4 regions of the Streptomyces sp. NPDC058653 genome follow, and region 2 is predicted to be linked to each of the others. Evidence: riboswitches for the same ligand, from Rfam matches in the RefSeq annotation. Region 2 holds a riboswitch; each other region holds the start of a gene.
What was found. Region 2 has a riboswitch for cobalamin ahead of ACFWU9_RS24540 (prenyltransferase/squalene oxidase repeat-containing protein). Riboswitches for the same ligand answer to the same signal wherever they lie in the genome.

Region 1 (5,500 bases), on a different contig from region 2:
CGCTGGGCGACGGTCCGCACCTCGTACGGCTGCGAACGGCGCGCGTCCGCGTCCGTGACGGCCGCCGCGCGGGCGCGCACGGCCGGGTCGCGGGTGAGCGCCGACTCCGCGCGGGAGGCGAGGGCGGCGCGGTTGGCGGCGAGTTCGGCCGCGATCGCGCCGGTGCCCTCGGTCAGGGCACGGGCCAGGGTCGCGACCTCGGTGCTCTTCTGGCGGGCGAACGCCAGCCAGCGGGCGATCTCCGGATCGATGTCCCGCTCGGCGGTCGCGTCGAGCGGGACGTGCAGCAGGGAGCAGGACGGCGCGACGTCGACGCGGTCGGCGAGCCCGAGGAGTGTGCCCAGTGTGCCGAGGGACTTCTCGAAGTCGTTGATCCAGACGTTGCGTCCGTCGACCACGCCCGCGACCAGCCGCTTGCCCGGCAGCCCGCCGACCGCCGCGAGACCCTCCAGGTTGGCGGCGGCCGGACCGGTGAAGTCCAGCGCGAGCCCTTCGACGGGTGACTTGGCGAGCACCGGCAGGGCGTCGCCGAGCCGGTCGAAGTAGGAGGCGACGAGCAGTCTGGGCCGGTCGGTCAGCGCGCCCAGGTCGTGGTGGGCGCGGGCGACCGCCGCCAGCTCGGCCGGGGTGCGGTCCCCCACGAGCGCGGGCTCGTCCAGCTGCACCCAGTCGGCGCCGGCCGCGCGCAGGTCGGCCAGGACCTCCGCGTACACGGGAAGGAGCCGGTCGAGCAGCGTCAGCGGCTCGAAGCCGTCGGCGACGCCGGGGGCGGGCTTGGCCAGCAGGAGGTAGGTGACGGGGCCGACGAGCACGGGCCGGGGGGTCAGTCCCAGCGCGAGGGCTTCGCCCAGCTCCGCGACCTGCTTGGTGGAGTCGGCGGAGAACACGGTGTCGGGGCCCAACTCGGGCACCAGATAGTGGTAGTTGGTGTCGAACCACTTGGTCATCTCCAGCGGCGCCACGTCCTGTGTGCCGCGCGCCATGGCGAAGTAGCCGTCCAGCGCGTCGGCCTCCACCGCGGCGCGGTGCCGCCCGGGGATCGCGCCGACCATCACGCTGGTGTCCAGGACATGGTCGTAGTACGAGAAGTCGCCGGTCGGGACCTCGTGGACACCGTCTGCCGTGAGCTGCTCCCAGTTGGCGCGGCGCAGCCCGGCGGCCGTCTCGCGCAGGGCGCGGGCGTCGACGGCGCCCTTCCAGTAGCCCTCGACGGCCTTCTTCAGTTCGCGGTGCGCGCCCTGGCGCGGGTAGCCGTACACGGTGGCGCGTGCTGCCGCGGCTGCGGACTTGTCTGTCACGGAACTCTCCTTCGCGAGTCGTCCTGCGATCCCGGGACGGATCGAGGACACGAAGGGGTACGGAATCGGACGGGCTCCTCCGCGCGCCTGTGCACGCGAGTCACGTTCTGCCTGTACGCGTTCACGCGCTCACGCCTTCACGTGTCCACGCACGTCCACGTGTGTACGTGTCCACGTGTATACGTGTGTCACGTCTGTGAACATGCGTGCAGGCTTCACCACGACTGCCCGACCGATATGTACGCCGACCCGCCCACGAGGTCACCGGGATGTCCGTACGCGATCGGTCGCGTACGGGCAGCGGGCAGGTCTTCGGACTCATGGGCACATCCGCCGGGCGCGGACACCCGGGTGGACACCTACTGACCGTCGCTTCCCAGGCCCGGCACGGGCCCAGTGCTGATGACGGCGGTCGTTCCCACTCACCGCTGCGGGGCAGTCCCGGATTCTCACCAGGTTCCCTCTTACGACGCTCCCGTCCTGGGGACGGAAGCGAACCAGCTGCACGGCCAAGCCTAACCGCTGTCATCCGCTCCCTCGAAGCCTCACCAAATATTCATGAACCGGCTAATCCGCCTGCTTCCGGGTCGAGTTCGTACAACGGGGCAGGCAGATACCTTCTTGACACGCTTATTGGTCTAAGCCAACATCCGATTGGCCTGTACCAAGTTCAAGGGCGGTTCGCTGAGCCGGCCGAGCGATGCGCCTTCGGAGGACCGCATGGAGTCGAGCAGCCGGCCCAGCAGCCGTCACCAGCAACTGACGCGGCTCGCGCAAACCGTGCTCCAGCCCGGATTCGTGGGCACGACCGTGCCCGACTGGGTCCGCCGCGGAATCGCGGGCGGACTCACCTCCGTGGTCCTGTTCGGCCGGAACATCGTCGACCCCGAGCAGGTCGCGCGCCTCACCGCCGAGCTACGCGCGGAGAACCGCGACCTGATCATCGCCATCGACGAGGAGGCCGGTGACGTCACCCGGCTCGAAGCCTGGACCGGCGCCTCCCGGCCGGGAAATCTCGCCCTCGGCGCCGTGGACGACGTGGATCTGACCGAGTCCGTCGCCCGCGACATCGGGCGCGAACTCCATGCCGCGGGCATCTCCCTCAACTACGCGCCCAGCGCCGACGTCAACTCCAACCCCCTCAACCCGGTCATCGGCGCCCGTTCCTTCGGCGCCCGTACGGATGTCGTCTCCCGGCACACCGCAGCCTGGGTCCGGGGACTCCAGTCGGCCGGCGTGGCCGCCTGCGCCAAGCACTTCCCCGGCCACGGCGACACCTCCGTCGACTCCCACCACGGGCTGCCGCGGGTCTCGGGGAGCGCCGAGGAGATCGCCGCCACCGCGCTGCCGCCGTTCGTCGCCGCGATGAAGGCGGGCGTACGGGTGGTGATGACCGCGCACCTTCTCGCGCCCGCGTACGACGCCGAGCTCCCGGCCACCCTCAGCCCCCGCATCCTGGTCGACCTGCTCAGGGGCGAGCTGGGATTCGACGGGCTGGTGGTGACGGACGGCATCGAGATGAGCGCGGTCACCGCCCGCTACGGCATCGACGGGGCCACCGTACGGGCGGTCACGGGCGGGGCGGACGCGATCTGTGTGGGCGGCGAGCACGCGGGTGAGTCCACCTTCGACGAGCTCACGGACGCCCTTGTCCAGGCCGTGCTCGACGGCACTCTGCCGGAGGCGCGGATCAACGAGGCGGCGGCGCGGGTCGCCGAGTTCGCCGCCTGGTCCGGCAGCCGGATGCGGGCCGTGGCCACCGACGACGCCGCGTCCGACATCGGCCTCGTCGCCGCCCGGCGCGCGCTGCGGGTCTCGACCGAGCGGGGCCGCGACTCGGTGCTGCCGCTCGTCGGGGCGCCGCACGTGGTGGAGCTGTCGCCGACGATGAACCTCGCCGTCGACGGGCAGACCCCCTGGGGCGTGGCGGCCCCGCTGAGCGAGCTGCTGCCCGGCACCACGTCCGTACGGCTCACGGAGGCCGACCTGACGGGCGGCGCCCTGGGGGAGCCGGGCGATCCGGCGGACGCCGGTGACCTGCTGGACCGCAAGGTGCTGGACCCGGCGGCCGAGCGTTCGCTGGTCGTCGTGGTGCGCGACGCGGCGCGGCACGGCTGGATGTCGGCGGCGATGGCGCGGCTCCTGGGGAGCCGGCCGGACGCGGTGGTCGTGGAGATGGGCGTACCGAACGGCGCGTCGCCCGGCGCCGTGCACCTGGTCACCCATGGCGCGACGCGGGTCTCGGGGCTGGCGGCGGCGGAGTACCTGGCGGGACGCCGCTGATACGGACGGAGTGGGGTGCCGGGGACGCGCGGTCCCCGACACCCTTGCTCAGGTCGCTACCTCACGCGGCTATGTGACGCCGAGCCGCTGACCGGACCGGTCGATCCGACCGGCTGACCGGACTGGTTGACCGGACTGTTTGACCTGACCGGCTGATTGGACCGGTGGTCGGCGCCGGATTACTCGTCCGGGTCCGCGACGACGTTGTCGTACGGCTGCGTGATCACTTCCAGGTAGTGACCCGACGGATCGAGGAAATACACTCCCCGCCCACCGTGGTAGTGGTTGATCTCGCCCGGGAGTCTGCCGTGCGGATCGCCGAAGAAGTCGATCCCGGCGTCCTTGATCCGCCCGAAGATTCCGTCGAAATCCTCTTCGGGCACCAGGAACGCGTAATGCTGCGGTGTGATCGACTCCTGACTCACCGTCGCGAAGTCGAGAGTGACCCCGTTACCGGTGGCGACCGGAACGAAGGGGCCCCATTCGGTGCCGATCTCCAGTCGCAGGATGTGCGCCAGAAACTCGGCGGAAGCCCGGTTGTCGCGGGCGTGAACAATCGTGTGATTCAGCTCTACTGACACTGTGGAATGCCTCCAGAGGCATCTCACGGGAACCTCCACGCCTCACCCGGCCGGTGACCGACGCGCGATGCCCACCGCCGACCCTAGATGGCGCGGGCGCCTCGCTCCAACCCTTGAGGTGTACGGGCTCCGCCCACGCGGCATCCCGGACGCGGTCGTTCGCGCCGTCTCACTTGGCGTCCGAATAACGCTCGACCGTCGCCGTCGTGAAGGGAAACCGCACCGGCGTCTCCCCGAAAGCGATACGGCCCGCGAGCTCGCCGGCCTCGCGGATCGCCACCGCCACCTCCGCCGCCTCCTCCCGCGGGCAGTGCACGATCACCTCGTCGTGCTGGAAGAAGACCAGCTCCGCCCGCATGCCGGCGGTCGCGCTCCGCAGCGCCGCCAGCATCAGCAGGGCCCAGTCGGCCGCGCTGCCCTGCACCACGAAGTTCCGGGTGAAGCGCCCCCGCGCACGGGCGTTCGTCGACGCGTACCCCGGTGTGAACTCCCCGTCCCCGGGCGCCACTTCGTCGGACTCCTGCGGAATCCCCGCCTCGCCGACGTCCTCCGACCCGGCCGCCGGCGGGCTCGTCCGGCCCAGCCACGTCCGTACGAGCCTGCCCTCCTCGCCCGCCCGCGCCGCCTCGTCGACATACTCCACGGCCCGGGGGAACCGTCTTCGCAGAGCGGCCAGATTCTTCAGCCCGTCACCCGACGTCTGCCCGTAGACCGCGCCCAGCAGCGCCAGCTTCGCCTGTCCGCGATCGCCGGAGAACGCCCTGTCCGACAGCACCTTGTACAGATCGTCGTCGTGTCCGGCGACCTCCATCAGCCCCCGGTCGCGCGAGATCGCCGCCAGCACCCGCGGCTCCATCTGGTCCGCGTCCGCCACCACCAGCCGCCAGCCCTCGTCGGCGACGACCGCGCCCCGTATCACCCGGGGGATCTGCAACGCGCCCCCTCCGTTGGTCGTCCAGCGGCCGGAGACCGTACCGCCCGGCAGATACTCCGGCCGGAAACGGCCGTCCCGCACCCAGTCCTGGAGCCAGCTCCAGCCGTGCGCGGTCCAGATGCGGTACAGCTTCTTGTACTCGATCAGCGGCGCCACCGCCGGATGGTCGATCCCCTCCAGCTCCCACCGCCGCGTCGACCGCACCTTGAACCCGGCCTTCGTGAACGCCTTCACCACATCCGCCGGCAGATCTGGCCGTACGCGCCGTCCGAACGCCTCCGAGACCCGCTCCGCCAGCTCGGCCAGGCGCCGGGGCTCGCCCCCGCCCGCGTACCGCTCACCCAGCAGCTCGTCCAGCAGCGCACGGTGCACATCCGCCCGCCACGGCAGCCCGGCCTCGTGCA
Region 2 (5,500 bases):
CAGGAAGTCCACGGGCGTCTTGCCGGCCGTGGTGAGGAAGTCACCGGTCTGCGGGTTGATGCCGCAGGCGTTGAGGCCGGAGACGGCCCAGCCGTTGGAGTTGGTGTTGGCGCCGAACATGGCGTCGAAGGCGCCGGTGGTTCTGATGAGTTTCGACTTGAGGAAGGCCTTCGCCTCGGTGATGGCGGGGTCGGTGGCCGGGACGCCGGACATGCAGAGTGCGGCCATGGCGGCGCCGGTCATGTCGATGTCGCCGTCGGCGGCGAGCTTGGCCGGGTCGCCCTCGGCCTTGGCGAAGGTCCAGCCGCCGTCGTCGTGCTGATTGGCGCGGACCGTGGTGACGGACCTGTTCAGGAGCGCCTGCGGTACGCGCTGGACACCGGTCTGCGTCTTGGCGCCGGCGAGGGCGATGAGTGCGAAGACGGTGCCGTTGAAGTTGGCGGACGCCCCCCAGTAGCCCGGCTCGGAGTTCTGCCAGTACGCGTAGGTGTCGGCGATCAGATTGCGGCTCGCGGAGACCCGGGCGGGGTCGACACCGGCGGAGTAGGCGTTGATGATGCCGCGCTCGTAGTCGGTGACGACCGGGGAGGTGCCGGGCCAGGAGGCGTTGGCGAGGTGGGCACGGTAGACGGTACGGGCGTTCCTGCTCGTGTCGCCGCCCGGTGCGACGTCGACGGCCGCCGTCCCGGCGGCGGCGAACGCGGAGAAAGCCCATTCGTTGGAGAGTCCGGCGCCCGCGTACGAACCGTCGGCGCCTTGCAGTGAGCGCAGATAGCCCACACCGTTCGTCTTGGACGTGGCTATCTGCGCGGGGGTCGACGTGGCGAGTGCGGGCAGCGCGGTCAGGGCGAGTGCGGTGAACGCGGCGGGTACGGCGATCAGGGCGGGCCGGGCGACGGTGCGCCGGGTGACGCCCCGGCGGGACGAGCTGACGCGCGAGGCGCGGGGTCGCGAGGCGCGGGGTGAGGTCATGTCGGTACTCCCGGGGAGAGAGGGGCGGCGGCCTCACGCCCCTCCGGCCGTACCCGTACGCGAGAATCCGTGTACGAGAGCCCGCCCGACGACACGCGGCCGTCGCCCGAGCGCGTGGGTCGACGTCCTGTGGAACAGGCCGGTCGGGCATTCGGGCTCGGACCTCTCCGGGGCTCCGAGCCCCCGGGTCCACACCGCTGCGCGTCAGCTCCGGACTCCCACCGGATTCCCCCAACTCGGCAGCACGGGACGCTAGTCGAAAACCGCGCGCCGCGCACTCCCTTGTCGCCGGATTCGCATCTGTGCTCTAATTCGTCCGCATCTCTGCTCAGTTCCCAGGGGAAGCCGGTCTAAGTCCGGCGCTGACCCGCAACCGTAGGCCCGTCAGGCACTCATGTGCCCGGTGGGCAAGCCGGATTACCTGGTTCTGAGCTCAAGTGAACGACGCCGTCGCGGACTACGGCGTGGTACGGCCGGCACCGCCGGGGACGTCGCTCGACGACTCCACCGGGCCGCCGGTCGCGTCACGTGGACCCCCGTAACGGCCGACGCCAGGGGGCCGCCGTGGAGCACGGAGACGTATCCGGACGAAGAGCGCGCGGTGTGCGCCCGCGAGCGGGCGCGCTGCTGTGCTCCGTCCTCATGGCTGTCGCCGGCGGGGTCTTCCTGCTCGGCCCCGCGTCCCCGGCCGCGGCCGACCCCATCGAGACGTGCACCCCCACCAAGGGCGCGGTCGTCGCGGTGGACTTCGGCGACTGGGGCGGTGGGATCGTCCGGGGCTGCGACGCGAGTCCGACCACGGGATACGACCTCCTGCACGAGGCCGGGTTCAGCACCGAGGGCACCGAGCACGACGGCCCCGCGTTCATCTGTCGCCTGGGCCACGCCGAGTTCGACTCCGGCGCCGGGTACCCGACTCCGGCGGAGGAGGCGTGCGAGCTCACCCCGCCCGCCACCGCGTACTGGTCCTACTGGCTCGCCCCGGCGGGCCAGGACTTCTGGACGTACAGCCCGCTCGGCGCGATGAGCAACAGGCCGAAGGACGGATCCGTGGAGGCATGGGTCTTCGGCCCCACCGATGTGGGCGGAACCGGCGGGGGCCCCACGTTCACACCCGCGCAGGTGCGAGCCGGGGGCCAGGGCGAACCCGGAGAGGACCCGCCGGACGTCGAGCCCGGTGAGGTCGATCTCCGCAGGCTGGACGGCTATCTGAAGAGCAGGCTCACCGACGGCGACCACGTACGCGACGAGGGTGCTCAGACCCCGAACCTCTACCAGTCCGCGCAGACCGCGCTCTCCCTCGCCGCCATCGGCGAGGAGAACGCGACGGTCGACAGAATGCGCGCCAAACTGGCCGGCCACACCGAGGAGTTCGCGTACCCGAACGGCGCCGACCGGCCGGTGTCCGCCACCGGAGCGGCACTTCTCTCCCTGCTCGCGTCGGGCACCGGCGGCGACCCGCGCGGCGTGGGCGGGCACGACGTGGCCGGGGACCTGGCCAAGGCGGTGTGCGAGAGGGGTGGCACACCGGGCTGCAAGGGCAAGGGCGACTTCCACGACGTCGGCGATGTCGAGACGCAGGCGATCGCCCTGCTGGCGCTGGACCGGGCGGGTGTCACCGTGCCCACGGCGGCTGTCGGCCGGCTCGCCGCCCACCAGTGCAAGGACGGCGGGTTCTCCCCGACGCTGGTGGGCGAAGGCACCGTGTGCGCGGGCAGTGACCCCGCCACCACTCCGTACGCGACGATCGCACTGCGGCAGGCGGGCGGACATGACGACGCGGTCGCCGAGGCGCACCGGACCCTGCGCCGGGCCCAGCTGCCCACCGGCGCCTTCGCCGCCTACCCGGGCGTGACCACCGGCGATGTCAACGCGACGGCCAAGTCCGAGCAGGCGCTGCGACTGCTCGGCGACACCGGGCGCGCCGACGCCGCCGTCTCCTGGCTGTCACGCCAGCAGACCGGGTCGGGCGGCTTCGGCTTCGACGAGGGCGCCACGGAGCCGGAGATCTTCCCCACCTGGGCCGCCGCCTTCTCCGCCGCGCGCACCAGCCTCGCCACGCTCGGCGTGGAGCTGCCGGATCCCGGCCCGGGCGACCCTCCGACGGGCGAGCCCCCGCCGCCGACGGACGGCCCGAAGCCGCCGTGGGCCCCGGGCGAGGGCCCGGATCTGGACAAGGGCGCCGCGTACCTCACGGACGGCGCCCGTCTGAAGCAGGGTCACTACTACGAGAACGTCGCCGGCACCGGTTTCGCCGACTTCGGTCTCACCATCGACGCCGCCTACGCCCTGGCCGCGACAGGCAACGACAACGACGCGCTGCGCGGCATCGTCGACTTCCTCGACACCGAGGGCGAGGACGGCTCCGAGCCCGGCCGGACCGTGGGCGACTGGACCGGTGTCGGTACGTCGCACGCGGGGGGCGGCTCGATCGGCAAGCTGGCGGTGCTCGCCCAGGCCACCGGCCGTGACCCGCGCGACTTCGCGGGCGCCGACCTGATCGCGGCACTGGACGAGGCGGTGTGCGAGGCCCCGTCAGGGGCCCCGGACCGCAGCTGCCCGGCCAGGGGCGCCTACCGGTACGGCCCCTCCGTTTTCTCGCAGTCTCTCGCGGTGATCGCCCAACTGCGCGCCGGAGAGGCCGGGTCGGCCGCCGGGCCGGTCGCGTATCTGAAGAGTCTCCAGCACCCGTCGGGCGCATGGCCGAGTCTGATTCCGTCGACCGGCGACTCCGAGGTGGACTCGACGGCGATCGCCGCGATGGCCCTCGACCTGGCCGAGGACACGACGTCCGCGCAGGCCGTAGACAAGGCCCTCGCCTGGATCGCCGCCAAGCAGCTCCCCGACGGCGGTTTCCCCGGCGCCGCCGGCAACTCCGTCAACTCCGCGGGCCTCGCGATCCAGGGACTCTCCCTGGACGCCGGGAAGTACGCGACCGAGATCAAGAAGGCGCGGAAGTTCCTGGCGAAGCAGCAGAACAAGGACGGCGGCTTCGACGTGGCCGCCGACGGTCAGCCCGGCTCCGACGTACGCGCCTCCACACAGGCGCTCGGCGGTGCGGTGGGCACCTCGTTCGGCACGCTGGAGCGGGACTTGACGGGTACCGCTCCGCGGCCCCCGGGCGAGCCGGCCCCCGGCCCCTCGGACACCCCCACGGTGCCGGAGATCGTGACCACCGGCGGCGAGGAGGCGGGCTCGGGTTCAGGGGCCGGCGCGCTGGCCTCCACCGGTACGCGGGTGGGGACACTGGCCGCCGTGGCCGGGGCGTTGACCGTGGCGGGCTGGTCCATCCTCGTCACCCGCCGCCGGACGACCGCCACCGGGAGGGAGCGATGAGCGCCCGGGTGGCCCGTACGATCGTCCGCCTGCTGACGGCGCTCGCCCTCACCGCGGGCGCGCTCGCCACCACGGCCGGACCCGCCGCCGCGAAGCCGCAGCCGATGGGGCGGTGCACCACCTCGTCCGGCGCCGTACTCGCCGTGGACTTCGGCGACTGGGGCGGGCCGATCCTGCGCTCCTGCGGGACCACGCCGACCACCGGCTACGAGCTGCTCAACCAGGGCGGCTGGCGCACCACCGGCACCGGCCACGACGGTCCGGCCTTCATCTGCCGCATCGGTTACGCCGGGCACCAGGGCGGCAGGCAGTACCCGCCGCCCTCGCAGGAGGACTGCGTTCTCACCCCGCCCGCCTCCGCCTACTGGTCCTATTGGCACGCCGACCCGGGCCGGAACACCTGGACGTACAGCCAGCTCGGCGCGATGCTCTACAAGCCGAGGCCGGGCAGCGTCGACCTGTGGATCTTCGGCGGGACGAACATCGAGGGCACCACCGGCCGGCCGACCGTGACACCGGACCAGCTGCGCGCCCGCAACACCAGGCCCACCGGCGGGGGAGCACCCCAGAACGGCTTCGAGACGGATGCCGCCGAGCCGCCGGCGCCCGGCACCGACACCGGACCCGCGCCCGGGCGCCCGGTGCAGGAGAAGCCCGCGCCGAAGCCGTCACCGTCCCCCACGTCCGCCTCCCCGTCCGCGTCACCGTCGAAGTCCCCGCCTCGGTCCGCCGCCAAGAGCCCCTCGCCGTCCGCCTCCACCCGCGCGGAACCCGGCGCGGTCGCCGCCGCCCCCGAGCCCTCCCGGCAGATCGTCGACGCCGACCCCACTGCCGACGCGCCCCATGACTCCGGCTCGATCGTGCCCACCGTCCTCACGGCGGCGGCGACACTGGCGATCGGCCTCGCCGGCGGGTACGCCGTCCGGCGCCGACGGCGCACGGAGTAACGCGTGCCGCCGTCCACCGTCGTGGTCCGGGCGGCCGGTCCCGCACCGGGGCAGGCCGCCCGCGGCCGTGTGCCCCGCATGCTGCACCCGGTCGCCTGGTGGATCTGGGCCCTCGCCCTCGCCACCGCCGTCAGCCGTACGAACAACCCGCTGCTGCTCTTCCTCGTGCTCGCGGTCCTCGGCTACGTGATCAGCATGCGCCGCACCGAGGCCCCCTGGGCGCGCGGCTTCACGTACTACCTGTA
Region 3 (5,500 bases), on a different contig from region 2:
CCCGGTCCGCATCCCGGTATGTGATCTCGGATGATGGACGTTCGCCGTTCGTCAGTTGGACGTGGCGGCGGGACCGGTGCCCGCGGCGGCCGGTGACGCGGGCAGATAGACCACGGTGGGGGCCCCGGTCCGGGGGTGGGGCGTGACCTCGGCCGCCACCTCGTAGACATCGGCCAGCAGCCCGGGGGTGAGGACGTCGGCGGGGGTTCCCGAGGCGACGACCTCGCCCGCCTTGAGGACGTACAGCCGGTCGCAGAAGTACGCGGCGAGATTGAGGTCGTGCAGCGCGAGCAGATTGGTCGTCCCCAACTCCCTTATCAGGCTGAGGACTTCGAGCTGGTGACGGATGTCCAGATGGTTGGTCGGTTCGTCCAGGACGAAGAGCGCGGGCCGTTGGACGAGGGCGCGGGCGACGAGGGCCCGCTGGCGTTCGCCGCCGGAGAGGGAGGGGAAGGCGCGGTCCGCGAGCGGGGCGATGCCGACGCGTGTCAGGGCGGCGTCGGTCAGGGCGCGGTCGGCCGCCGTGTCCGGCTCCCAGAACCGCCGGTGCGGCGAGCGGCCCATGGCGACGACCTCGCGGACGGTGAGTTCGAACTCGGTCTGTCCGTCCTGCGGGACGGTGGCCACGCGCCGGGCACGCGCCTTGGCCGTCATGGTGTGCAGGTCCCCGCCGTCCAGCAGGGCCCGGCCGTGGGTGGGGCGCAGCGCGCCGTAGACGCAGCGCAGGAGCGTCGTCTTGCCGCTGCCGTTGGGGCCGACGAGCCCGACGGTCTCGCCGGGGGCGGCGGTCAGGTCGACGGCGTCGACGAGGTGCCGGCCGTCGCCGACTCCGTACGACAGGCCCTCCACGCGCAGTGTCGCGGCACCGGATCTCCTGTCAGGGTTCGTCTCGGCGCTCATACCGGGGCTCCTTCGGGGCGGCGGCGCATCAGCCACAGGAAGAACGGGCCGCCGGTGAGCGCGGTGAGGACGCCGACGGGGATGTCCTGCGGCGCGGCGACGGTACGGGCGGCGAGGTCCGCGACGACGAGCACGACCGCCCCGCCGAGCGCGGCGACGGGCAGCAGCGGCCGGTGCGCCGCCCCGACCGCCATCCGCGCGGCGTGCGGCACGAGCAGCCCGACGAAGCCGATCGCGCCGCTCGCCGCGACCATCACGCCGGTGACCAGCGAGGCGAGGACGAAGACGGCGGCGCGGAAGCGCGCGGTGTCCAGCCCGAGCGCGGTCGCGCCCTCCTCCCCCACCAGCAGCAGGTCCAGCGGTCGGGCGAGCGCCATGAGGGCGGCGGTCCCGGCGACGAGGACGAGGGCCGGGACGACGAGTGTGCTCCAGCGGGCGCTGCCGAGCCCGCCGAGCGACCAGAACAGCGCCTCCTGGAAGTGTTCGGGCCGGGCGGAGACGACCAGGATCAGGGTGGTGAGGGCGGAGAGGATGTACGAGACGGTGACCCCGGCCAGGACGAGCCGCCCGCCGGTCATCGTGCCGCCGCGCCGGGCGAGGGCGTAGACGAGGGTCATCGCGACGAGCGAGCCCGCGAAGGCGGCGGCGGGCATGGCGAGGGTGGTGGTGATCCCGCCGCCGATACCGCTTCCGATGCCGAGGACCAGGACGAGTACGGCGCCGGTGGACGCCCCGGAGGAGATCCCGAGCAGGAACGGGTCGGCCAGCCGGTTGCGTACGAGGGCCTGGAGGACGGTGCCGACGACGGCCAGCCCGGCGCCGACGACCGCGCCGAGCAGCACACGCGGCAGCCGTACGTCCAGGACGATCGTGCGGAAGGGGCCCGGGTCCGCGCGGCCGGAGAGGATCGTGAGGACCTCGCCGGGCGGGATACGGACGGAGCCGAGCGCGAGCCCGGCGACGACGGCGCAGGCGAGCGCCGCGGCGAGCCCGGTGAGGACCAGGGCGTGGCGCGGCCCGCGCCGGACGGGTGCTGTCCTGCAGCTCACGGCCGGGGCCCTACTCGCCCGCCTCCGGGTGGAGTTGGTCTGCGAGACGGCCGACCGCGGCGGGGGCGCGGACGCCGAGGACGGCGTCCGAGAGCGGCATCACGGCGAAACGCTTGTTCCTGATCGCCGGGACGTCCTTCAGTACGGGGTCCTCCAGCAGCCGCTTCTTCTTCTGGGCGACGGTGGTGGAGCCGTAGTCGTAGATGACGATCGTCTCGGGCCTGCGGGCGACGACCTGCTCCCAGGTGGCGTCGCCGAAGGACTTGTCGAGGTCGGCGAAGACGTTGCGGCCGCCGGCCCGTTCGATCAGCTCGTTGCCGATGCCCGCGCCGCCCGCGGTGAAGGCGGTCTTGTCGCCGCTGTCGTAGACGAAGACCGGGACCGGCTTGACGCCCTTGAGTCCGGCGGCGGTGGTGGCGAGCGTGGCGCGTGCGTCGGCTGTCCACCTCCCGGCGCGGCCGGCGACGCCGAAGGTCCGTCCGACCTCCTTGATCTCGCGGAAGAGGTCGTCCATGGAAGTACCGCCGTCCTCGGGGCAGTTCTCCAGATTGAGCCGGGTGTCGACACCGGCGTCCGCCAGGTCGTCGCGGGTGCGGCCGTCCTTGGCGGCGAAGGCGCTGGTGTAACCGCCGTAGACGAGGTCGGGATTGACGGAGAGGAGTTTCTCCTTGGAGGGGTACTCCTTGGCGACGACCGGGACGCTCTCGTACGCCTTCTCGTAGGCGGGCAGGACGGCGTCGTCGAGCCAGGCGGTGCCGACGAGGGAGTTGGTGAGACCGAGTTCGATCATGATCTCGGTGACGTGCTGGTTCATCGTGACCACACGCTTCGGGGGTGCCTCGAAGGTGGTCCGCACACCGCAGTTGGCGACGGTGTACGGGAATCCGGCGGCCGGCGCTCCGGCGTGCTCGGCCGGTTCCGGGCCGGAGCCGCAGGCGGCGAGCGGGAGCAGCAGCGGAAGCAGGGCCGCCGGTATGAGGGCGTGGCGCCGCAAGGACATGACTGGGCCTCCTCCGGGGGATTTCCGCGTCCCCTGGCATGGTGGGAGAAGGGCGACAGGTCAGTTCCTGGCTTCCGGGCCCCCGGGTGCAAGGGGGGCCTGGTCACAGTGGCGGGACCGTGCCGGATTCGCACCGGCTTCCTGGGTCCTGCCGCCCTGGTTCGGCGTCAGTGTGTCAGACGACCGTGACTTCCTCTTCTGTGACCGTGCCGTCGACGATGCGGAACGAGCGGAACTGGAACGGGCCCATGTCGTCGGTGTCGGCGGTGGAGACCAGCACGTAGTGGGCGAACGGCTCCACGGCCCGGTCGATGTCGGTGCGGGAGGGGTACGCCTCGGTCGCGGTGTGCGAGTGGTAGACGACGATCACGTCCTCCTCGCGCCGCCGCATCTCCTTGTCGACCTGGTTGTGCTCGTCGCCGTCCCACTCGTAGTACGTGGGTGAGCGGGCCGCGTTGCGCATCGGGATGAAGCGCTCGGGCCGGTCGCTGTCCTCGGGGCCCGCGATCAGGCCGCAGGCCTCGTCGGGGTGGTCGGCCCGTGCGTGGGCGACGATCTGGTCGTACAGCGCCTGGGTGATGGTGAGCATGAGTGGAAGGATAAACGGGTGGCCTCCGCGGCTGAGATACGGAGGCCACCTGGTGAGACGGCCGGTGGGACGGCGCGTGGGGCGCCGGCGGGGCCGGGGCCGCGGAGCGGGACCGGGGCCGCCGCGTGCGGCCGGGTCAGTCGGAGATCTTCGCGTACTCCGGCTCGTACGGGCCCTCCGGCTCGTCCCGGCCCGGGCCCGCGAGGTCCCTGTCGCCGCGCTTGAGCAGCGCCCAGCCGCCGACGAGGAAGACCGCCCAGACGGCGCCGACGTAGAGCGAGATGCGCGCGTCGGAGTCGTAGGCGATCAGACAGGTCACGAAGGCCAGGAAGACCAGCGCCACCCAGCTCAGCGCCGAGCCGCCCGGGGCGGGGAACGAGGACGCCGGCAGCCGACCGGCGACCACGGCGGAGCGGTACTTGATGTGGCTGATGAGGATCATCATCCAGGTCCAGATCCCGGCCGCGGTGGCGACCGAGGTGACGTAGAGGAACGCCTTCTCCGGGACGACGTAGTTGAGGACGACGCCGATGCCCATCAGGGCGACGGACGCGGCGATGCCGGCCGCCGGTGTCCGGCGGGTGTTGAGCCTGCCGAGGGCCTGGGGGGCCTCCTTGTTGGCGGCGAGGTCGCGCAGCATCCGGCCGGTGGAGTACATGCCGGAGTTGCAGGACGAGAGTGCCGCCGTCAGCACCACGAAGTTGACGATGCCGGCGCCGAGCGGGATGCCGATCTTGGCGAAGGCGTGGACGAACGGGCTCTCGCCCTCGCTGAACTCGGTCCACCGCACGACGGCGAGGATGACGGTGAGCGCTCCGACGTAGAAGACGATGATGCGCCAGGGCAGCGTGTTGATCGCCTTGGGGAGCGTCTTCTCGGGGTTCTCGGACTCGCCCGCCGTGACGCCGACGAGTTCGACGGCGAGGTAGGCGAACATCACGCCCTGGAGGGTCATCAGGCTGGAGCCGATGCCGTTGGGGAAGATGCCGCCGTGCTGCCAGAGATTGCCGGTGGCGGCGGTCTCGCCCGCGTCCGAGAAGCCGAGGGTCAGTACGCCGAGTCCGATGACGATCATGCCGATGATCGCGGTGACCTTGACCATCGAGAACCAGAACTCGACCTCGCCGAAGATCTTGACGGAGATCAGGTTGACGCCGAAGAGCACCACGAGGAAGACCAGGGCGCTGACCCACTGCGGGATCGCGGGGAACCAGAAGTGGATGTAGATCGCGGCGGCCGTGAGTTCGGCCATGCCGGTGACGATCCACATGAGCCAGTACGTCCAGCCGGTCACGTATCCGAAGAACGGGCCGAGGAACTCCCGGGCGTACTCCGCGAACGAGCCGGAGACGGGCCGGTAGAGGAGCAGTTCGCCGAGCGCCCGCATGATGAAGAAGATCACCACGCCGGCGAGGGCGTACATCAGGATGATGCTCGGCCCCGCCTTGGCGATGTTCGCGCCGGCGCCCATGAACAGCCCGACGCCGATGGCGCCGCCGATCGCGATCATCTGGACCTGGCGGCTGCCGAGTCCGCGTTCGTAGCCCTCCTCCGAGGTCTTGCCGGAGGGGCCTTCCGAGGTGTTGTCGACCTGTGGGGAGGTCATGGTGATGCGCCCTTTCTCCCTGCCTGTGCCGGTGGTCGTGAAGATTTACCACGGCTCCGGCGGCGATCCGCGGAGGTCGCTGTGGCGCGGCACACAGGAAGAAGCGGACGAATCACACGCCGAATCGCAAAGCATGCGGGCGCGGAGACGGGATCGTTATGAGGAGTTGAGCGTCCGTTGAGCAAACGGAAGGTGTCCGTCCGAAGACGGTGTGAGGGCGCGTGGGGGCGGGAGTCGGACGGTGTGAGGGGCCGGCGAAGACGCCGTGGCGGGCCGTCCGGGAGATCCCGCGCCCGCCGTCCCGTCCCGTCCCGTCAGGGCATCATCGTCTCGACCAGCGTCTCCTGGAGCGCGCC
Region 4 (5,500 bases), on a different contig from region 2:
GTCGGTCGTCGGCGGGGCGAGCCTGAAGGCGTTCTGGTACCACTTCGCCATCATGTTCGAGGCGCTGTTCATCCTGACGACGGTGGACGCGGGGACCCGGGTCGGGCGCTTCATGCTCCAGGACATGCTCGGCAACGTGTACAAGCCGATGCGCCAGGTCAGCTGGAAGCCCGGTGTCTGGTTCGCCAGCGCCGTGGTCGTCGGCGCGTGGGGCTACTTCCTCTGGGTCGGCGTGCACGACCCGCTGGGCGGCATCAACCAGCTCTTCCCGCTGTTCGGCATCGCGAACCAGCTCCTGGCGGCGGTGGCGCTCGCGGTGTGCACGACGCTGCTGGTGAAGTCCGGGCGGCTCAAATGGGCCTGGGTGACGGCGGTTCCGCTCGCCTGGGACGCGGCGGTCACGCTCACCGCGAGCTGGCAGAAGATCTTCTCCGAGGACCCGAAGGTCGGCTTCTTCAAGCAGCGCGAGGTCTACCAGTCGGGCATCGACAACGGCGAGGTGATCCCGCCGGCGAAGACGATGGACGACATGCACACGGTCGTCACCAACTCGACCGTGGACGGCGTCCTCTCGGCGCTCTTCGCGATCCTGATCATCGTGGTCATCGCCGACGCGGCACGGGTCTGCTACAAGGCGATCCGCGACCCGGAGAGCGTGAAGCTGTCGGAGACGCCGTACGTGAAGTCGGAGATCGTCGCACCGGCGGGACTGATCCCCACGAAGGAGGAGAAGGCGGAACTGGAACTGGCGGCGGCGGCCAAGACGGAGGCGCCCACGTCCACGCCCAGCGGGGCGGGTACGTCATGACGCCGGCGCCGGCGTCGAAGGTGCGCCACGCGGTGGGCCGGATCCGCTGGTACGTCAGGGAGTTGACGGGCGAGTCGGCGTACGACCACTACGTGACCCACACACGCGCCTGCGACCCGACGACGGAGCCGATGACACGCCGCGCCTTCGAACGCGCCCGAATGGACGCGAGGGAGGCGGACCCACGGGAGGGCTTCCGCTGCTGCTGAGCGAATGGGGCCCGCCGCTCCCGTGGGGGAGGGGCGGGCCCTTCGGCGTTTGGGAGGGGGTCAGCGCACCCAGTCCTTGAGCCGCTCGGTCTCCAGCGTGATGCCGACGGGGTCGGGCAGCGCGACGGTCTTCCCGAACGGCACGGTGCGGGCGCTTTCGTAGCGGACTCCGTCCGGCTCGCTGTAGACCGTGACCTCGCAGGAGTCGCGGTCGATGAGGAGATAGACGGGAATACCGGTCTCGGCGTAGGCGCGGGGCTTCTCGACACGGTCGCGCGCGTCGGTGTCGGAGTCGTAGAAGGTGACCTCGACGGCCATCAGGACGGGACGGGGGTCCCCCCACTCGCCCTGGCCGACGAATGCGTCGGCCGGTGCCAACGAGGCGTCCGGCCTTGCGCGCCCTTGGCGATAAGCCTGCGCTTTCAGTCCTTGGTCCGGATGCAGAAACAGTTCCGGCCGGGACTGCATACAGATGCGAAGCAGCCATTGAATGATGCGACCGTGGTCCCCGTCCGGCACTGCCTTGCTCCTGAGCTTCCCGTCGATCAGTTCCATGCGCACGCGCTCGTCCGTGCGGGCCACTATCGGAGTGAGCTCGTCGAAGACGCTCGTCTCCAGATGGTTCCGGTCAGTGGTCACGGTCATGAACCCTCCTCGCTCCTGCTCAACGATAGCCGCGACCTCCGACAAGGCGCTGTCGTACCCGTGTCGCACACTGCTGTCATGGAGCAGAGGAAAGAGTCGGAGAGCGACTTCAGGATCAGAGCGGCCGAGCCCGCCGAGTACGAGGTGCTCGGGGAGATAACCGCCCGGGCCTATCTGGACGACGGGCTGTTGGACTTCGGGGCGGGGGATCCCTATCTGAAGACCCTGCGCGACGTCGCCGGGCGGGCCGAGGGGAGTGAGGTGCTCGTGGCCGTCGACCGGGCGGGGGCGGTGCTCGGTGGGGTGGCGTACGTCGGTGCCGGGTCGGCCTGGGCCGATCTCGCCGGGGACGGTGAGGCCGAGTTCCGCATGCTGGCCGTCGCGCCCGGCGGCCGGGGGCGCGGGGTCGGTGGGGCGCTCGTGCGGGCGTGCGTGGAGCGCGCGCGGGCCGACGGATGCGTACGGGTGCGGCTCTCCACGCAGAAGGCGATGCTGTCCGCCCACCGGATCTACGAGCGCCTGGGCTTCGTACGGACGCCGGAGCGGGACTGGGCGCCGTATACGGAGCTTGTACTGCTCACGTACTGCCTGGAGATCTAGGACGAGCCATCCCCGACACAACATGTGGGGGGTGGTGCTGCCAACCAACCCCAGATGTATGCTCAAGTCTGCTGTCGCCGCAGGAGAATCCGGTGCGAATCCGGAACTGTCCCGCAACGGTGTGCTGTGGTGCGCTTTGTCGTGCCCGCGAGTCCGAGCACCTGCCGACGGCGCGCCCGGACCGACCGGTCCGGGTGCCGAGACGTCCGGGCTCCGAGGCAGGGCCGGTGGACGCCGCACCGCTCACCGCCCGGTTCCGGGACGGCGTACGCGGGCGTGCGCCGCCATGCCCTCCCCCTGGCCCGGAGCCGAGCGAGGGAGAGCACCACGTGACCATCGCGCCAGCCGATCCGGCCTCAGCGATCGCCGACCGGGAAACCGCGCGGGACCGGGAAACCGCCGGGCCGGCCGACGACCCCGGGACCCCCGGGACGGCCCTTCTGCGGGTCCTCACCGACCTCACCGCGGATCTGGCCGACACCGACCCCGGCAAGGTCGCCGCCGCCGCTCTCCGAGGCCGTAACGCCGCCTCCGACGACGCCGAGTTGCGCGCGCTCGCCACCGAGGCCGCGGCCGGGCTGATCTCCGAGGACCCCGCGTACTCCCGCCTCGCCGCCCGTCTCCTCACCCGCACCATCGCGGAGGAGGCCGCCGGGCAGGGCGCCGTCTCGTTCTCCTCCTCGGTCGCCGTGGGCCACACGGAGGGCCTGATCGCCGACCGTACGGCCGCGTTCGTCACGCGCCACGCCGCCCGCCTCGACGCGCTGATCGACCCCGCCGCCGACGACCGGTTCGGCTACTTCGGCCTGCGCACGCTCTTCAGCCGCTATCTGCTGCGCCACCCGATCACCCGCGATGTCATCGAGACGCCGCAGTACTTCATGCTGCGTGTCGCCTCCGGGCTGGCCAAGGACGACTCCCCGGCCGCCGTGGACGAGGTCGCCGCGCTCTACGGTCTGATGAGCCGGCTCGACTATCTGCCCTCCTCCCCCACGCTCTTCAACTCCGGCACCCGCCACCCCCAGATGTCGTCCTGCTATCTGCTGGACTCCCCGCTGGACGAGCTCGACTCGATCTACGACCGCTACCACCAGGTGGCCCGGCTCTCGAAGCACGCGGGCGGCATCGGCCTCTCGTACTCCCGTATCCGCGCGCGCGGTTCACTGATCCGGGGCACCAACGGGCACTCCAACGGCATCGTGCCGTTCCTGCGGACGCTGGACTCCTCCGTCGCCGCCGTCAACCAGGGCGGCCGGCGCAAGGGCGCGGCCTGCGTCTATCTGGAGACGTGGCACGCGGACATCGAGGAGTTCCTGGAGCTGCGCGACAACACCGGCGAGGACGCCCGCCGTACGCACAATCTGAACCTCGCGCACTGGATCCCCGACGAGTTCATGCGCCGGGTCGACGCGGACGGTGTCTGGTCGCTCTTCTCCCCGTCGGACGTGCCCGAACTGGTCGACCTGTGGGGCGACGACTTCGACGCCGCGTACCGCGCGGCCGAGGCGGCGGGCAAGGCCCGCAGAACCATCCCGGCGCGCGAGCTGTACGGCCGCATGATGCGCACCCTCGCGCAGACCGGCAACGGCTGGATGACCTTCAAGGACGCCTCGAACCGTACGGCGAACCAGACCGCCGAGCCCGGCACCGTCGTGCACTCCTCGAACCTCTGCACCGAGATCCTGGAGGTCACGGACGACGGCGAGACGGCGGTCTGCAACCTCGGCTCCGTCAACGTCGGCGCCTTCGTGACGGAGTCGGGCGAGCCGGGCGCGGAGCTGGACTGGGAGCGGCTGGACGAGAGCGTCCGTACGGCCGTGACCTTCCTCGACCGGGTCGTGGACATCAACTTCTACCCGACCGAACAGGCCGGCCGCTCCAACGCCAAGTGGCGCCCCGTGGGCCTCGGTGTGATGGGCCTCCAGGACGTCTTCTTCAAGAGGCGGCTGCCGTTCGACTCCCCCGAGGCCGCCGCGCTCTCCACCCGGATCGCCGAGCGGATCATGCTCGCGGCGTACGAGGCGTCCTGCGACCTCGCCGAGCGCGAGGGCCCGCTGCCCGCCTGGGAGCGGACCCGCGCCGCGCGCGGGGTGCTGCACCCGGACCACTACGACGTGGCGCTCAACTGGCCCGAGCGGTGGGACACGCTGAGGACGCGCGTGGCGACGAGCGGCATGCGCAACTCGCTGCTGCTGGCCATCGCGCCCACCGCGACGATCGCCTCCATCGCGGGCGTGTACGAGTGCATCGAGCCGCAGGTCTCCAACCTCTTCAAGCGCGAGACCCTGTCGGGCGAGTTCCTCCAGGTCAACGCCTATCTGGTGGCGGAGCTGAAGCGGCTCGGCGTCTGGGACGCGCAGTCCCGGGAAGCGCTGCGCGAGTCCAACGGCTCGGTGGCGGGCTTCAGTTGGATCCCGGCCGAGGTGCGGGAGCTGTACCGCACGGCGTGGGAGATCCCGCAGCGCGGTCTGATCGACATGGCGGCGGCGCGTACGCCGTTCCTCGACCAGAGCCAGTCGCTGAACCTGTTCCTGGAGACGCCGACCATCGGGAAGCTCAGCTCGATGTACGCGTACGCCTGGAAGAAGGGGCTGAAGACGACGTACTACCTGCGCTCGCGCCCGGCGACGCGGATCGCCCGCGCGGCGAGGTCGGCCGCCCCGGTCGTACCTCCTCGGACGACGCCGGACGCCGACACGATCGCCTGTTCCCTGGAAAACCCCGAGTCCTGCGAGGCCTGCCAGTAATGACCACCCCTGCCGTAGAGAAGAACCTGCTCGACCCGGGCTTCGAACTGACCCTGCGCCCCATGCGCTACCCCGACTTCTACGAGCGCTACCGCGACGCCATCAAGAACACCTGGACGGTGGAGGAGGTCGACCTGCACTCCGACGTCGCCGATCTCGCCAAGCTCTCTCCCGGCGAACAGCACATGATCGGGCGGCTGGTCGCGTTCTTCGCCACGGGCGACTCGATCGTGTCGAACAATCTGGTGCTGACGCTCTACAAGCACATCAACTCCCCCGAGGCGCGTCTCTATCTCTCCCGCCAGCTCTTCGAGGAGGCCGTGCACGTCCAGTTCTATCTGACGCTGCTCGACACGTATCTCCCCGATCCGGCGGACCGGGCGGCGGCGTTCGACGCGGTCGAGGAGATCCCGTCCATCCGGGAGAAGGCGCGGTTCTGTTTCAGGTGGATGGACTCGGTCGAGAAGATCGACCGCCTGGAGTCGAAGGCG

Region 1: it holds a riboswitch for cobalamin, as region 2 does, so the genes downstream of both, metE (5-methyltetrahydropteroyltriglutamate--homocysteine S-methyltransferase) here and ACFWU9_RS24540 (prenyltransferase/squalene oxidase repeat-containing protein) in region 2, are expected to answer to the same signal.
Region 3: it holds a riboswitch for cobalamin, as region 2 does, so the genes downstream of both, ACFWU9_RS08685 (ABC transporter substrate-binding protein) here and ACFWU9_RS24540 (prenyltransferase/squalene oxidase repeat-containing protein) in region 2, are expected to answer to the same signal.
Region 4: it holds a riboswitch for cobalamin, as region 2 does, so the genes downstream of both, ACFWU9_RS28225 (ribonucleoside-diphosphate reductase subunit alpha) here and ACFWU9_RS24540 (prenyltransferase/squalene oxidase repeat-containing protein) in region 2, are expected to answer to the same signal.

Annotation. Positions count from the first base shown of each region.
Region 1 is NZ_JBHXRM010000015.1:58,592-64,091, forward strand. Features, by position in the region: gene metE (5-methyltetrahydropteroyltriglutamate--homocysteine S-methyltransferase) at 1-1,298, opposite strand, end outside; cobalamin riboswitch at 1,584-1,815, opposite strand; gene ACFWU9_RS15415 (glycoside hydrolase family 3 protein) at 2,019-3,581, shown strand; gene ACFWU9_RS15420 (VOC family protein) at 3,761-4,162, opposite strand; gene ACFWU9_RS15425 (bifunctional 3'-5' exonuclease/DNA polymerase) at 4,332-5,500, opposite strand, start outside.
Region 2 is NZ_JBHXRM010000031.1:21,467-26,966, reverse strand. Features, by position in the region: gene ACFWU9_RS24545 (prenyltransferase/squalene oxidase repeat-containing protein) at 1-972, opposite strand, end outside; cobalamin riboswitch at 1,097-1,235, opposite strand; cobalamin riboswitch at 1,276-1,416, shown strand; gene ACFWU9_RS24540 (prenyltransferase/squalene oxidase repeat-containing protein) at 1,615-4,308, shown strand; gene ACFWU9_RS24535 (hypothetical protein) at 4,305-5,255, shown strand; gene ACFWU9_RS24530 (energy-coupling factor transporter transmembrane component T) at 5,334-5,500, shown strand, end outside.
Region 3 is NZ_JBHXRM010000007.1:92,261-97,760, reverse strand. Features, by position in the region: gene ACFWU9_RS08695 (ABC transporter ATP-binding protein) at 52-900, opposite strand; gene ACFWU9_RS08690 (FecCD family ABC transporter permease) at 897-1,949, opposite strand; gene ACFWU9_RS08685 (ABC transporter substrate-binding protein) at 1,960-2,949, opposite strand; cobalamin riboswitch at 2,990-3,136, opposite strand; gene ACFWU9_RS08680 (Mov34/MPN/PAD-1 family protein) at 3,125-3,538, opposite strand; gene ACFWU9_RS08675 (amino acid permease) at 3,675-5,144, opposite strand; gene ACFWU9_RS08670 (DUF2017 domain-containing protein) at 5,459-5,500, opposite strand, start outside.
Region 4 is NZ_JBHXRM010000040.1:70,726-76,225, reverse strand. Features, by position in the region: gene ACFWU9_RS28245 (carbon starvation CstA family protein) at 1-808, shown strand, start outside; gene ACFWU9_RS28240 (YbdD/YjiX family protein) at 805-1,017, shown strand; gene ACFWU9_RS28235 (Uma2 family endonuclease) at 1,078-1,662, opposite strand; gene ACFWU9_RS28230 (GNAT family N-acetyltransferase) at 1,741-2,262, shown strand; cobalamin riboswitch at 2,278-2,446, shown strand; gene ACFWU9_RS28225 (ribonucleoside-diphosphate reductase subunit alpha) at 2,592-5,009, shown strand; gene ACFWU9_RS28220 (ribonucleotide-diphosphate reductase subunit beta) at 5,009-5,500, shown strand, end outside.